One region of the Shewanella sp. P1-14-1 genome, then DNA from elsewhere that is predicted to be linked to it. Evidence: predicted binding sites of a transcription regulator. Region 1 holds the regulator's gene; each other region holds the start of a gene.
What was found. The regulator MetJ, encoded in region 1, represses methionine synthesis genes. The targets are predictions, from matches to a motif close to TAGACGTCTAGACGTCTA.
Positions count from the first base shown of each region.

Region 1 (5,444 bases):
GGTGATACCAAATCAACGTATGCCGATGGCGGTTTTTTATAAAAGTTATATTGACGCAGTGGGTGTGGCCGATATTGCCCAGTCAGACATTGATACTTTGAACGTGCTTGACCCTAATAACCCGCCAACTGAAATCACTGACCTAGATTCTCAAGGCGTCGTGCTAGCTGGTAGTGTGACTGATTTTGGTGTGGCACTCAGCTTTCCTTTGTCGATTGTAAATATGCCTGTCAGGGTAGGGGTTTCACCGAAGTTTCAACGAATTGATACTTACCATTACTCAGTTAATGCTAACAATTTCGACGCTGATGATTTTGATGACGACAAATATCGTAACGATGAAAATCTCTTTAATTTGGACGTTGGTGTCGCATTTGAACCTATTGAAAAATTAACTATTGGGCTATCTGCCAGAAACTTATTCAGTCAAACCGTCAAAACGGTTGAAGCGCAAGGACGAGAGTTTCACTACCAAGTGGAACCATTAATTACCGCAGGCGCTGCCTACGATTGGTCATCGGTAACCTTGACCACAGATATTGATTTAGTCGACCAAACCCGATTTAAAGAGTTTGATCCTGTGCAGTATTGGCGTGTAGGCGGTGAGCTAAAAGCCACTGATTGGCTCTCGTTGAGAATGGGTTATCGACATGACTTAAAAGACAACAGTGTTGATATATATTCATTTGGTACAGGTTTTGCGATTGGGCAAGCATTTAAGTTAGACATGAGTGGTAGCTATGGTGAAGATGACGCCGTAGGGGCAGTATTACAAACCTCTTACCACTTTTGAGTGTTGACTTAGCAGATCGTCAGCGACTTTAATTATGGCGTGATTAACTGATAGATAAAGCTAACGTTGACTTAATTGTTAGCACGATCGCACTCAGGCCACACAGCACTAATGTTGCCATTCTGGTTTTTTCTTTGTCGACTTTATTGGTTAGCTTTCCTGCCACTAGGCTACCCAAAAACACCGACGGCAATAACATCAATGAAAGCCAAATATGTTTTAGCTCAACGAGTCCCGCCACAATGAGTATTAACATCGCAATCATAGAACTAAAGACAAAAAATATAGATAAGGCTGCACGAAACTGTGGTGCGTCTTTTCCGGCAAGTAATATTGCTAGAGGTGGGCCACCAATTGCAGCGATATTGCCAAATACTCCTGATAAAACCCCTGCTATAAACAAAGTGATCTTATTTACTGGTGCGGTAATTTTATAGATGCTAAGAATGACTGCAGCAGCCACAATAAAGGCTATCGCTAGCCCTAATACTGCTTGTGGGGCAAAAATTAATAATCCAGCACCAAGAAAACCACCAGGGACTCGACCGAGCAAGGCGTATTGTAAGCCATTAAACTTGAGCGGGGTTCGCTCTCGCAATAACGTTATTAATGCAATGGAAAATCCACATGCAATAACTGGAACAGGAACAAGTTGAGGGTCAATAATGTAAAGCAGTGGACTGGCGACCACAGCTAAGCCAAAACCTATTAGCCCCTGAGTTAGTGCGCCCAGAAATATGATAACCGATGCAAGCATCAAGGTTTGCGGATCGATAAATGCCATTCTGTGCTCGTTGACTTAATTAAGGTCGGTGCAAATTTGGTGCGACAAATTTATGCGAATAGAAATGCAGAATAAAATTGAGCTTACATAAAAGTAAGCTCAATAGCGGTTATTCGTCTAAATCTTCCCACTCGATGCCCATTTTATCCATGAGAGCTTTAGCCTCACTTGGAATGCTATCTGGGCCTTCTTTAGATAAATCTTCATCGTTAGGGAGTGGTTGACCAGTATATGCGTGCAAAAATGCTTCACATAATAGTTCACTGTTAGTGGCATGACGTAAGTTATTCACCTGACGACGAGTACGCTCATCAGTTAGTACTTTAAGCACTTTTAACGGAATGGATACCGTAATTTTTTTAACTTGTTCGTTTTTTTTGCCATGTTCGGCATATGGGCTGATATAGTCGCCATTCCATTCAGTCATTAACTCACCTTTATACGATAGATTCGTGGCAGATTTTAACTGCTTATTTATTACAGTCAAATTATTGCTGCTATTCTATAACGAATGCAAATAGATTTCTTTATGTTTAGACGTCTAAACGTCTAATATGTGTTGACGATCTAACTTTGCTTAGGTACATTTAGCCATCTAGACATCTCTACGGTGTGTACTCTATAGTGTGTCAATCTTGAGGAGCTTACAATGAAAAAACATCGCGCAGCTACATTAGCAGTTCGCCAAGGTATCGAATCTGATACTCAGTATGGCGCGGTAGTCCCGCCGATTTATCTTTCAACAAATTATTCATTTGATGGACACACCAACCCAAGGGAATTCGACTATAGCCGCTCAGGTAATCCGACTCGTTGTGTACTAGGAGAGGCAATCGCTAAACTAGAAAATGGCGCGACAGGGATTGTAACTTGTACAGGAATGGCCGCGATTACCTTAGTGACCAGTTTACTTGGGCCTGATGACTTAATCGTGGTACCGCATGATTGTTATGGTGGTAGTTACCGACTGTTCACAAATCTTGCCAACAAAGGCCAATTTAAATTATTGGTTGTTGATCAAACTGACGAGAAAGCACTCACTGAAGCGATAGCGCAAAAGCCTAAAATGGTCTGGTTAGAAACACCTTCGAACCCACTTTTGCGAGTTGTGGATATTAAAGCCATCGTTGAAGCAAGCCATGCTGTTGATGCACTTGTTGTTGTCGACAATACTTTTTTATCTCCAATTTTACAGCAGCCATTAGAACTTGGTGCTGATATCGTGATGCACTCAACGACTAAATACATTAATGGCCACAGTGATGTTGTTGGCGGCGCCGTTGTCGCTAAAGATGCAGAGCTTGGTGAGCTATTACATTGGTGGTCAAATACCTTAGGGCTAACAGGTTCTGCATTTGACAGTTACTTAACACTGCGTGGTATTAGAACTTTAGCCGTGCGGATCCGTGAGCACCAAACTAATGCTCAGCGTGTGATTGACGTGCTGCAATCTAGTGATGTCGTTGAAAAAGTGTACTATCCCGGTTTAAAAGACCATCCAGGTCACGATATTGCTGCCAAACAGCAAAAAGGCTTTGGTGCTATGTTAAGTTTTGAGCTTAAAGGTGGCGAAGCAGAAGTGGTTGCCTTTTTAAATGCATTATCGATTTTCAGTGTTGCTGAAAGCTTAGGCGGAGTGGAAAGCTTAGTTGCCGTCCCAGCAACAATGACCCACAGAGCAATGGTGCCTGAAGCACGTTATGAGGCTGGTATTAAAGATACATTACTGAGACTATCTGTCGGGATTGAAGACGCAGAAGATTTAGTGAATGACATCAATGCCGGGCTCGCAGCAGTTGCCGCATTATAGTTCCTTGTCAGTCAGCGTTTTGCACAAAAGTTTAGTGGTTTAAGGAGTACAAAATGACCCGCAGTCATTTACATAAGTTTGGTGGTTCAAGTCTTGCTGATGCAGATTGTTATCGCCGTGTCGCCCATATTTTGTTGACTCATGGAAACTGCGACGATCTTGTCGTCGTGTCAGCTGCGGGAAAAAGCACTAACTTTTTATACAAGCTGTTGTCGCTTCGGGAAACGGGCGAATTATGGCAAGAAGAATTACAAGTTCTCATCAGCTACCAGCAAAACTTAATTGAGCAGCTGCTCTCTAACGAACAAGCCCGAGATTTACGTGAGCGTCTATCAACGGATAAGGCGCAACTGATCAGCCTGTTATCACTTGAACAGCGCAATGAATTCGAATTAAACCAAGTGCTCAGCTTTGGTGAACGTTGGTCTGCGCGCTTAATGGCTGCGCTTTTACGTGAATCAGGTGTTGCTGCAATCAATGTTGATGCTTGTTCAATTCTCGTTGCTGACGAAGGCTTAGTTCCTAATATTCGATTAGCGCAATCACGTGAAAAAGTGCAAGCACTGCTTGAAGCACATCCCAATGAGCGATTAGTCATTACTGGTTTTATTTGCGCTAACCAGCAAGGTGATACTCTGTTACTTGGACGAAATGGCTCTGATTACAGCGCAACCTTAATTGCGAGCTTAGCAGATATAGAACGAGTAACTATTTGGACTGATGTTGAAGGGGTGTTTAATGCAGACCCGAATAAAATCAATGATGCCAAGTTACTCAATAGTATGTCATTGGCGGAAGCGGATAGATTGGCTCATTTAGGTTCTCCTGTCCTTCACAGCAGGACATTACAACCGTTATTTGATACCAATGTCAGTTTGGCTGTTCGTTCTAGCTATGCATCTCATACTGATTTTACCTTGATTGCGCCGCAAAGCTCTTCGGCAAGTGCGCCGGTTGTAACGAGTTTAAATGAGGTCGTACTGTTTAAAATTAAGCTGCAATCACCAACAGAGAACCTGATTGAATTATTAGCGCAACAGGGGATCCTTCCTTTAGCTCATTGGACATCTGCCCACCATAAAGTTGAACTTGCTTTTACTGTTGAAAATCAAAAGCAAGTGCACACCTTACTTGAATTACACGCCCAAGCGCTTAATGTCAGTGATATTCATGTGAGCGATGAACTTGGATTAGTCGCCTTGGTTAGCGCTGATGCCGAGCACTATCGTCGCAGTTTTGCTCGCTTACTCAGTCGTGATGCAAAACCGCTTTATCAAGATGATTTAAGCTTAGTGACCTTAGTGCCAAAATCTCAGGTGAGCTTACTCACTCAAAAAGTGCATCGCCGCTGCGCAGGTCCACGCATGCGTATTGGCGTGCTGCTGTTGGGAGTCGGTAATATCGGTGAAGCTTGGATTGATTTATTCCAACGATCTTCAACAGCACTTAACCGTGAGCTTGAAGCCACTGTGCAATTAGTGGGATTACTGAGCTCTAAAGAAGCGCTTATCTGCCCTGACGGAATTGATCTTACTCAATGGCAAGATAAGTTTGATACGACTGCTAAACCTTGGGATTATACGAGTCTATTCGAGCAACTAGAGCATCTCGATTGTGATGAGTTAGTCGTGCTAGACATCAGTGCCAGCGCCAGTTTAACTTTACAATACCCTGAATTATTTGCCCGTGGAATTCATGTTGTTAGTGCTAATAAACTTGCAGGTTCAGGGCCATTACCATTTTACCGAGAGTTGAAACAACAGCTGAGTAACCGCAGACTATTTTGGCGTTATAACGCAAGTTGTGGTGCAGGTTTACCAATACAACACGCCCTGAATGATTTACGTAATAGTGGTGATAGTATTGAGGCGGTTGGCGGTATTTTCTCAGGCACTTTGTGTTGGTTGTTTGAGCATTATGATGGTCAAAAATCTTTTTCAGAATTGGTGATTGAGGCAAGAGGGTTAGGGATTACCGAGCCCGATCCACGTGACGATCTTTCTGGTCGTGACATGCAACGTAAGCTATTGATTTTAGCTCGTGAGATTGGCTTTGAA
Region 1 is NZ_LKTL01000001.1:283,012-288,455, reverse strand. It holds gene AN944_RS01115 (conjugal transfer protein TraF) at 1-793, shown strand, start outside; gene AN944_RS01110 (sulfite exporter TauE/SafE family protein) at 837-1,577, opposite strand; gene metJ (met regulon transcriptional regulator MetJ) at 1,687-2,004, opposite strand; gene metB (cystathionine gamma-synthase) at 2,227-3,387, shown strand; gene AN944_RS01095 (bifunctional aspartate kinase/homoserine dehydrogenase II) at 3,441-5,444, shown strand, end outside.

Region 2 (5,444 bases), on a different contig from region 1:
ATCGCCACACGTTTTGTTACTGAGGCAGGTAATACAGACTCTTTATAAGCTGCATCTTGCTTATCAAATACATTCGTAGAAGGCATAGATACAACTCGAACCTTTTGACCTTGCTCTGTTAACGCTGCAGCAGAATCAAGAGCTAATTGCACTTCACTACCTGTTGCAATCAAAATAACATCAGGTGTACCTGCACAATCAGACAGTACGTAACCACCTTTAGCCACATTTGCTAATTGCTCAGCATTACGAGACTGGGCTTTTAAGCCTTGGCGGCTGAAAATTAATGACGTTGGCGCTTTGCTGTTTTCAATCGCAGCTTTCCAAGCAACGGCTGTTTCAGCAGCATCACAAGGACGCCATACTGTCATGTTTGGTGTCATACGTAAGTTAGCTAATTGCTCTACTGGTTGGTGAGTTGGACCATCTTCACCTTGACCGATTGAGTCGTGGGTATAAACAAAGATATTTTGAATACCCATTAGCGCCGACATACGTACAGCATTACGCGCATATTCCATGAACATCATGAAAGTCGCACCGTAGTTAATGAAACCACCATGAAGCGAGATACCATTCATGATACCGCTCATACCAAATTCACGAACACCGTGGAAGATATAGTTACCCGCTGGGTCGTCTTGAATACCTTTAGAGCCAGACCATAATGTTAAGTTAGAACCTGCAAGGTCAGCACTACCGCCTAATAACTCTGGTAACATTTCACCGAAGAAGCCAATCGCATTTTGAGAAGCTTTACGACTTGCAATGCCTTCTGCTTTATCTTGGCACTCTTGAATAAATGCATTCGCTTTTGCTTCAAATTCTGCAGGCAATTCACCGGTTAATACACGACGTGTAAATTCAGCTGCTTCTGCTGGGAATGCTGCTTGATAAGCTGCAAATTTCTTATCCCATGCAGATTCGTTGTTTGCGCCAGCATCTTTAGCATCCCAACCTTGATAAACGGTTTCAGGAATTTCAAATGCCGCATGTTCCCAACCAAGGAACTCACGAGCTGCAGCAATTTCAGCATCACCTAATGGTGCACCATGACAATCATGGCTGCCTGATTTGTTTGGAGAACCAAAACCAATAGTGGTTTTACAACAAATCATCGTAGGCTTATCTGTCACTGATTTTGCTTCTTCAATTGCAGCGCGGATAGCATCGCTATCGTGACCATCAACATTTGCAATAACATGCCAGCCGTATGATTCAAAACGCTTAGGCGTATCATCTGTGAACCAGCCTTCAACATGACCATCGATAGAAATACCGTTGTCATCCCAAAATGCCACTAATTTGCCTAGGCCTAATGTACCCGCTAAAGAACAAGCTTCATGCGAAATACCTTCCATTAAACAGCCATCACCTAAGAAACAGTAAGTGAAGTGATCTACGATATCGTGACCAGGCTTATTAAATTGTGCTGCTAAGGTTTTCTCAGCAATAGCCATACCCACAGCATTACTGATACCAGCACCTAAAGGACCGGTTGTGGTTTCAACACCTGGGGTGTAACCGTACTCAGGATGACCTGGTGTTTTAGAATGTAATTGACGGAAGTTTTTGATTTCTTCAATTGGCAGCGCGTAGCCTGACAGGTGAAGTAAAGAGTAAATCAGCATTGAACCATGACCGTTTGATAAAATGAAACGATCGCGATCAACCCACTCTGGGTTAGTTGGATTATGCTTTAGGAAGTCATTCCATAGCACTTCGGCAATATCTGCCATCCCCATTGGTGCACCTGGGTGTCCAGAATTGGCTTTTTGAACGGCATCCATAGTTAATGCGCGGATAGCGTTTGCGAGTTCTTTACGAGATGACATGCTCTCTCCTGCTTGTTTGTGAGGTCTAGCGGGCAATTGTGGGGGCATATTTTCCCCTACTAGGCGATGTGACGCAAATTTTTATTAGCGGTATTAGCCACTTTTTTTCATCTAACAATCTATTGCAAACTAAACGCGTAGATTAATTAGCCAACTTTATACCATGTTACCGATAACATTTGTATAACTTTTTCCCACTAAGCTATTACATTTTCTATTTTAAATTGCCCTAAGAGATTTTTTATCACATTAAAAGTACCGTGAATATTTGTTGCCACCGGCGAATAAAAAAACCAACAAAGTGATAAACATCAACTAAAGTTATTGTTTTATTTTTAACCTTAGCATCTCTCCCCAATACAGTATAAAGGCAAGAATTAGCATAAAATTCATAAGATTAATTTAATAAATTTATAAAACAGAGCAATTACAGTTTTTATAAATCTTTGAATGGTTGCACAATTTTTAACTTATATTGATTCTAAGGGGTGTTATCAAACCTAATTTGAATTATTATAGACGTCTAGATGTAGATGCTTCTACACGTTCAAATTCCAAAAGACGAGATTTACCAACTATGGCAAACCACTTGTTCACCTCTGAGTCAGTCTCAGAAGGTCATCCAGATAAAATCGCCGATCAGATTTCTGATGCGGTACTAGACGCAATTTTAGAGCAAGATCCAAAAGCGCGTGTTGCATGTGAAACTTACGTTAAAACTGGCATGGTATTAGTCGGTGGTGAAGTTACGACTTCAGCTTGGGTTGATATCGAAGAAATCACACGTAAAACAGTACGTGAAATTGGCTACACTCATTCAGATATGGGTTTTGATGCTGACTCTTGTGCGATTTTAAATGCGATTGGTAAACAGTCTCCAGATATTAACCAAGGTGTTGATCGTAGCGATCCTGCAGAGCAAGGCGCAGGTGACCAAGGATTAATGTTTGGTTATGCAAGCAATGAAACAGATGTATTAATGCCTGCACCTATTACTTACGCACACAAGCTGGTTAAACGTCAGTCTGAAGTCCGTAAAGACGGTACATTACCTTGGTTACGTCCTGATGCGAAAAGTCAGGTTACTTTTGCCTATGAAAATGGTCAAATCAAAGGTATCGACGCCATCGTCCTGTCGACTCAACATCGTGAAGATGTGACGCAAGAAGACTTAATCGAAGGCGTGATGGAAACCATCATTAAGCCTGTTTTACCATCACAATGGTTAAACAAAGACACTAAGTACTTCATTAACCCAACTGGCCGTTTTGTTATTGGTGGCCCAGTAGGCGATTGTGGTCTAACCGGTCGTAAAATTATCGTAGATACCTACGGCGGTATGGCACGTCACGGTGGCGGTGCTTTCTCAGGTAAAGACCCATCAAAAGTGGATCGTAGTGCTGCTTATGCTGCACGTTACGTTGCTAAAAACATCGTTGCAGCAGGTCTTGCTGATCGCTGTGAAATCCAAGTGTCTTACGCTATTGGTGTTGCAGAGCCAACGTCAATCAGTATTGAAACATTTGGTACAGGTAAAGTTTCTGAAGACGTACTTATCAAGCTAGTTCGCCAGCACTTTGAATTACGTCCATATGGCTTAACCGCTATGTTAGATTTGGCTCGTCCAATTTACCAAGGTACAGCTGCATACGGTCACTTCGGTCGTAATGAGTTCCCTTGGGAAGCGACTGATAAAGCTGAAATCTTACGTGCAGATGCAGGCTTATAAGTTTTCAGCTTAGCCTAGCGCATAAAGTAGAATCAAAAAAACCGTCTTATGACGGTTTTTTTATGGGTAAAATTCACTAAAACGGCTAAGAGAACGTACGATAAAAAAGATAAATAATAATAGCGCCTACAGAGAGCACTGAAGGATAAAATGTCAAACTAAACCCTAACGCTCTTGTGGCGGAGCCTTTTTCATAACCACTGATAAATATAATTCTGCCGATAAAAAAGACTATCGATAATAGCGCAATCAGTGACATGAACTCAGCAGGCATAATAAAGGTCCATAAAAAATACACGCTCAAAACAATACAAAATTGCTCTAAGGTATTTTGTAAAACATTTTGCAGATGCCTGGTTTTTTCCGACTCCTCAAAAGCGGAGCGAATATGAGTTTGTGTGGTATTGAATCGTCTTAGTAGCACGCGCCCTGCAGCAAATATAAATGCCAATGCAGGCAAGATTAAGCCATAAGCATATATTGTTAGCCTTTCGACCAAAGATTGTGGCTCTGTGTATTCAAGCGGATTGGCTAAAGCACCATAGGCGACAACTAAAAAAGAGACGATTACCCCTATCACGACGCTCAAAGAGACATCGCTTTGTTTTGATGATAGTTTATTTTTAAATTGTTCTAAAAGTGGCATTATCTCTCCCTGTACTTAATGCTCATCAGTAGATTTTCTTACCCTAAGGGTGTGAATTAAATAGTCCTTTTATTTAACTCGTTTACATCGCTTTATTCGCGCATCAATTGTACTTTATCTCTCGTTAAACAATAGTCACTGCCAGCCATTCTGCCAATGGCATCAAGTTGATCTGCATCTATTTTAAAATTATCTATCGCGTCATCGTTAACATGAACAGCAACGACGTCCCCTAATATCAAATGCCCTGCTAATGGCTGATTACCTAAATCGACAATTTGATTGAGTCGACATTCAAAACTGACCACAGCTTGCTTAACGCGACTTGGTTTAACAATCGTTGAGTCTAAGGTTTCTATTCCAGCATATTCAAACTCATTTTGTTCTGGCGGTAATGAATGGCACGTTTGATTCATTACCGATAAGTCTTGATAACTGACAGTGTTGATCACAAATTCTTGCTGCTCACGTATATTAACTAGCGTGTCTTTTTCTGCGCCTTTATCGGTACTCATTGGGTTAAAGCACAACACTGGAGGATTAGCACTTGCCACTGTAAAAAATGAAAATGGCGCTAAATTAGGTACTCCTTTTGCCGATACCGTAGACACCCAAGCGATTGGTCTTGGGGTGATACCACCAATCAATAATTTATACATTTGCTGTGCGGTTAACGTATGCGGCAAAAATTCCATCGAAATCTCAAACTTGCTTTCAACGTTTAGTTAACATACCTATTCAAACAAAACCGATACAAATAATAGTATGAAAATCATAAACTAAATAAGATAGTTATTAAGCTATCACCGTATAATTATTCAAACAAGCCCTAACCAGCAAACAACTTGTTAACATTCACAAATAAGCACTTTAAAGACTCAAAGTGGATAGAATTTCTACAATGACACTTTCAATATGTGAAAATAAGGAAGCAGCTAAGAAACAAATAATATAACAACCGTTAAACTGGCAATGAAACGAGCATAGAAACCAGCATAGAAACCAGCATAGAAACCAGCATAGAAACGTCCTAAAAATGAGCAATAATTTACCAATTGGAAATAAGGTGATAAGTCGAACCCATTGAAGCAATAGGCTATGATCTGAATGCTCAATATGATGTTAAGCCATACCTACTTTAGCTAACAGGCTTAGGTTGCGCTGCTTAAGTTGCGAGGCTTAGGTTGCTAGGCTTAGGCAAAGAGACTCAATGATAAAACTCAGGAAAATGAAT
Region 2 is NZ_LKTL01000017.1:79,015-84,458, reverse strand. It holds gene tkt (transketolase) at 1-1,835, opposite strand, end outside; gene metK (methionine adenosyltransferase) at 2,413-3,564, shown strand; gene AN944_RS13545 (MAPEG family protein) at 3,650-4,210, opposite strand; gene AN944_RS13540 (flavin reductase family protein) at 4,303-4,905, opposite strand; gene AN944_RS13535 (GNAT family N-acetyltransferase) at 5,443-5,444, shown strand, end outside.
Region 2: the regulator MetJ is predicted to act here: its motif matches at 2,352-2,369, upstream of metK (methionine adenosyltransferase).

Region 3 (5,444 bases), 120 kb from region 1:
ATTATACTGAACTGACTCAATGACTTTACCTGCACGGCGATAGTCACCATCCATTTGAACTTCGATTTGTGTTTCGCTATTGACGGTATCGGAGGCTGTTCCAGATAAAATATACAAGGCACGTTTATTACCACCTCGGTATTTCATTCTGGCGATAGTCTCTTGACCCATGTAACAGCCTTTTTCAAAACTAATCCCATTTACAGCTTGTATATTACACATTTGTGGCACAAATTCAGCGCTATGGTTAGCGTCAATGTTGGCATAACCCGCTTTTATCTCTAGTGCTTGCCAAGCAGAAGCATTAAGTAATGGCTGCTTAGAAGCTGCAATGACTTTGCTTGCTATATCTTCGTTTAGAATCAATATAAATCGGTCATTATCTTTTAAAATAATCGAGTTATTGACGACAGTTAATTCGTCATTTATCGCACCAAATTCTTGTTCAACGAACTGGCTTGCTGTGTTACCTGCTATCCCTATAATACATTTACTCGCACTGATATCAGTTAATTCAGCTTTACTGAAAACAGCATATTTTTGCCACTGAGCCAAACTTAGTGGTAATGCGGATGCTGTGTGAAGGGTGAATAAGCTGTCATTGCATGAGAATGTTCTGAAGCTTGAGATCATTTTCCCTTTTGCATCACAATGAGCTCCCCAACGCCATTGATGATCTGTTAGTGAGGTGATATCAGTGGTGACTTGGCCGTGAATAAAGGTTTTACCTTGCTCACCAGTAATTTCAATTAAGCCTAAATGCGTGAGATTGGCGACAAATAAGTCAGGGGAAGTATGTAGAAAGTCCCAATCAGGCTGTGTTGTTGCAAGTGTCATAAACTGATCCTTAAGATGACCATCAAAAGATAGACAGTGAGTGTAACGGAATTCATTAATGCTCAAAAGAAAAAGCTACCTTCAATTGAATGAAGATAGCTTTAGTTCACAATATTTTCGTGATGTTATTGGTCAATTCGTCATCAAGTTTAAATGGGCTGATTGACCGTTTAACTTAACGATTAAAACAATACGCGAGTACGAATCGTACCATCAATCGCTTTCAATTCACCAAGAGCTTGTTCAGCTTGATTAGAGTCAACTTCCATCACAACATAACCGATATCTGCAGTGGTTTGCAGATATTGCGCTGCAATGTTGATACCTTTTTCAGAGAAGGCTTGGTTAATTTTGATCAATACGCCAGGGCGGTTATGGTGAATATGCAGTAGACGTGAAGTGCCTTTGTGTTGTGGCAACGTCACTTCTGGGAAGTTAACTGCAGATACAGTTGAACCGTTATCTGAGTATTTAGCTAACTTGCCAGCGACTTCAATACCGATATTTTCTTGCGCTTCAGCGGTGCTACCACCAATGTGCGGAGTAAGAATCACGTTATCTAAGCCTCTTAATGGGCTAACAAATTCATCATCATTAGATTTTGGTTCTACAGGGAATACATCAATCGCAGCACCTGCAAGGTGACCAGACTTTAATGCCTCAGATAACGCTTCGATATCAACAACGGTGCCACGAGACGCATTAATGAATATGCTTTTTTCACGCATTTGAGCAAACTCAGTTGCGCCAAACATGTCTTTTGTTTGAGGCGTTTCAGGTACATGCAAACTGATTACGTCAGCTTTATTCAATAGGGCTTCTAATGAGTGAATTTGACTCGCGTTACCGAGTGGCAATTTGTCTTCGATATCAAAAAATACGACTTTCATGCCTAAGGTTTCTGCAAGAATACCTAGTTGAGTACCGATATGACCGTAGCCGATAACGCCTAAGGTTTTACCACGAACTTCGTAACTGCCAGCTGCACTCTTCAACCACCCACCACGATGTGCATGGGCATTTCGTTGCGGAATGCCACGCATCAGCATGATGATTTCACCCAATACTAATTCTGCTACACTTCGCGTATTAGAAAATGGCGCATTGAATACAGGCACACCTAACTTTTCAGCGGCAGCAATATCGACTTGGTTAGTACCAATACAGAAACAGCCAATAGCCACTAATTTCTCAGCATGATTTAACACATCAGCAGTTAATTGAGTACGGGAACGCAAACCGACAAAATGGGCATCCTTAATGGATTTTAATAGCTCATCTTCTGGTAACGAAGCTTTGTGATATTCAATGTTTGTGTAACCTGCACGCTCTAGTACATCGACCGCAGTTTGGTGGACGCCCTCCAACAGCAGGATTTTGATCTTATCCTTGTCAAGCGAGTGTTTCGCCATGATATGGGTACCCTCTTATCAATAGTTATGCTTATGTTATGCTGATAGTAATGCAAGACCAAAATAGCACTTTTTTAACTGGTTGTAGAGGGCTAGATGGCTAAAGTTAATATTCTAATTCTAGAACAATATCATCTAAGAGGGATTTAGTTTGAATAAGAAAGTTATATGGCTAGTGATTTATTGCAGCGTGCTCTGTTGGTCTGTTATCTCACCTAAGGATATGTTTACTTGGTGGCTTGAAGCGCTTCCTGCGTTATTGGCTATTCCTATCCTATTTTTTACTCGAAATAAATTCCCCTTAACCTCACTGTCTTATCTGTTAATTTTAATCCATTGCTGTGTGCTGTTGGTTGGCGCTAAATACACTTATGCAGAGGTGCCGTTATTCGATTGGTTAGCACAACTGATGGATAGTGACAGAAATAACTACGATAAAGTTGGCCATCTCGCGCAAGGTTTTATACCTGTGATGTTAGCCCGTGAAGTGATGTTGAGAAATCATGTGTTACAACCAGGCTATTGGTGCCAGTTTTTATCTGTGTGTTTTGTGTTGGCGTTTTCAGCTTTCTACGAACTCATAGAATGGTGGGTAGCTTTATTAACGGGTGAAGATGCAGAAGCCTTTTTAGGCACTCAAGGTTACGTTTGGGATACCCAATCTGACATGTTTATGGCATTAGTAGGAGGAATTAGTGCATTAGTGTTGCTTACTGGACTACATAATAAGCAGTTAGCATCACTTAATCGTCACTAATTTTTAGGTAAATAAACTAAATTAGGCAGTGCGGAAAGTTTTTTTATGCTATTAATAGAGGACTTTATAAGGACTTAGATGATTAATTCATACATTAGTATTGCAAAAATACCTTATGGACTAGTTAAAATATACTATCATTGAACATTGTTGTTACATGTTTTCAACATTTCAGGAAGAAACTCGCTGACGCGAGATGTGATGGATACTTTTCAGGGAGAAAAGTGATGAATTCAAATATTGATGAATTAGTTTTTCTGCACCAAGTCGCAGCGCCATGTCATTTGGCCATTTTAGCTGAGTCTATTGGTCTCAAAACTCGCATAGTTAAACATGCGAGTGAACTAGAGGTTGAGAAAAATACCAATAGTTTTTATCTAATCGCTCAAAAAGGAGCGGCTTTAGACAGTAAAGGTATCCCTTTACTGGTTTCTCGGCTCGTCAATCATGTCCCTGTTGCTTTATATCAAGTTGAGCGTGGCTCGCTTGATCAAGAGTCAGCGCTATTGTTAGGAGTAAGAGGCTTACTTTATGCCGATCAGCGTATGGATCTGATGTTAACAGGGCTGAGAAAAATGGTCGCAGATGAGCTTTGGTATGATAGACCGCTCATTAGTAAGATTTTCCGCAGACTGGTTCAGAAACTGGATGCAAATATTGATATTCCGCCTGATACGGTTGCTATGCTACAAATGCTAACAAGCCGAGAAAGAACGATTATTCAACTTGTTTCTAGCGGTGCTCGTAATAAAGAAATTGCCCACAGGTTGTGTATTAGTGAGCATACAGTCAAAGCCCACATTTCATCTATTTTCCGTAAAACGCAATCACGCAATCGGGTTGAATTATTGCGTTGGGCGCAAACTTATCAAGCTCACTTTGAGTTCGCTTAAATCTATATACTGGTAGACGTTACAGTTAATGATTTTCCATTAAAATTGCAGTCAACAAGTTTGCATAAAAAGGGAGCCAAATGGCTCCCTTTTTCATCGCTACTACAAATTATTTGTAAAAAGCAATAATTAGTTTTGGTAAATAGTTGCTGTATTAAAGTCGCCAGACTGCGATACATTGATCATATCGTTACTGCCTACTTGCATACCCGTTACTAAGTTATCATTGCCTACTTGAGAAATAGTTAAGCTGTTGTTAGTACCATCGACAAGGAAATAGCCGTCATCGCCACCAACCCAGTTACCAGCGCCTTCTTGTGCAATATCGATGATATGATCTTCACCAAGAGACACAACATCAGCTAAGTTAAATTCGCCTTCTTGTACGATATCAACACTTTGGCCAATCCCAACGACGCTCACTGTGGCTTCGTTGTCAGAGCCGACTTGTTCAAGTGTCGTGCTGTTTTCAAAACCAAAGGTATCTGAATAAGCAAAGTTAGTGTCGCCTTCTTGGCTAACTGAAACTGTATTTTGATCAAGTTCAACAAACACAGCAACTTCATTACTGTTACCTGTTGAGCTAATTTCTACCATGTTATCAGCACCATATGTACCTGAAGCAACGTAGTTATCTTCGCCATCTTGAACGACACTAATCACGTTTATATCGCCGATTGTTTCGAACTCGGTTAGGTTGGCAGTACCTGACTGATCAATATCAATCATGTTGTCATTACCAGAAATTACAGCAATGTTGCTATCACCAACTTGGTTGCCTGTACCATCTTGATAGATGAATACTTCATTACCATTGCCAGTAGCAAACTCAATAACGGCGCTGTTCAAGTCACCGGTTTGATCGATAACAATATCGTTATCTGAGCCCGTTAAGCTTGCAACAACCCCTGTGTTAGCAAAGCCAGATTGGACGATTTCAAAACTGTTATCATTACCTGTGACACCTAATACAGCGCCAAAGTTTTCATCACCTGATTGGTCGACAAATAAATCGTTGTTATTACCAACGTTTGTACCACCTGCAGCAGATACTAAGCCAGCTTGGTTATTGTTACCTTGCTGAGAGATAATGCCATCATTGTCATTACCTTCTACACGAAAAATTGCCAAGTTAGTTTCACCAACTTGTGTGGTTTGAGTTAAGTTGCTGTCACCCACTTGCTGGATAATGCTGTTGTTTCGAAACCCGTCTTGTACTGTATCAGCGATATTAGATGCGCCTACAGAAGTGGTTTCACTTGTATTCCAAAACCCTGATTGGTCAACAGTAACTTGGTTGTCATTACCATTCACACTTACGTTTGAAATATGCCAGTCATCAACCTGATTGGTTAACACAATATTACCATTACCTTCAGAAGTAATGTATGACTCCTGCCAATCACCTGTCTGTATCACTTCAGCAATTTGGTCATCACCAACTTGAGTGACCTCTGCAACATGACGAGTACCAGATTGACTAACTAAAGCATCTTGCCCTAATCCAGTTTGAACAACAGTCGATTGACTGTTAACTGCTGCAGC
Region 3 is NZ_LKTL01000001.1:158,783-164,226, reverse strand. It holds gene ygfZ (tRNA-modifying protein YgfZ) at 1-837, opposite strand, end outside; gene serA (phosphoglycerate dehydrogenase) at 1,020-2,249, opposite strand; gene AN944_RS00640 (DUF2238 domain-containing protein) at 2,401-3,006, shown strand; gene AN944_RS00635 (LuxR C-terminal-related transcriptional regulator) at 3,234-3,899, shown strand; gene AN944_RS00630 (hypothetical protein) at 4,029-5,444, opposite strand, start outside.
Region 3: the regulator MetJ is predicted to act here: its motif matches at 2,335-2,352, upstream of serA (phosphoglycerate dehydrogenase).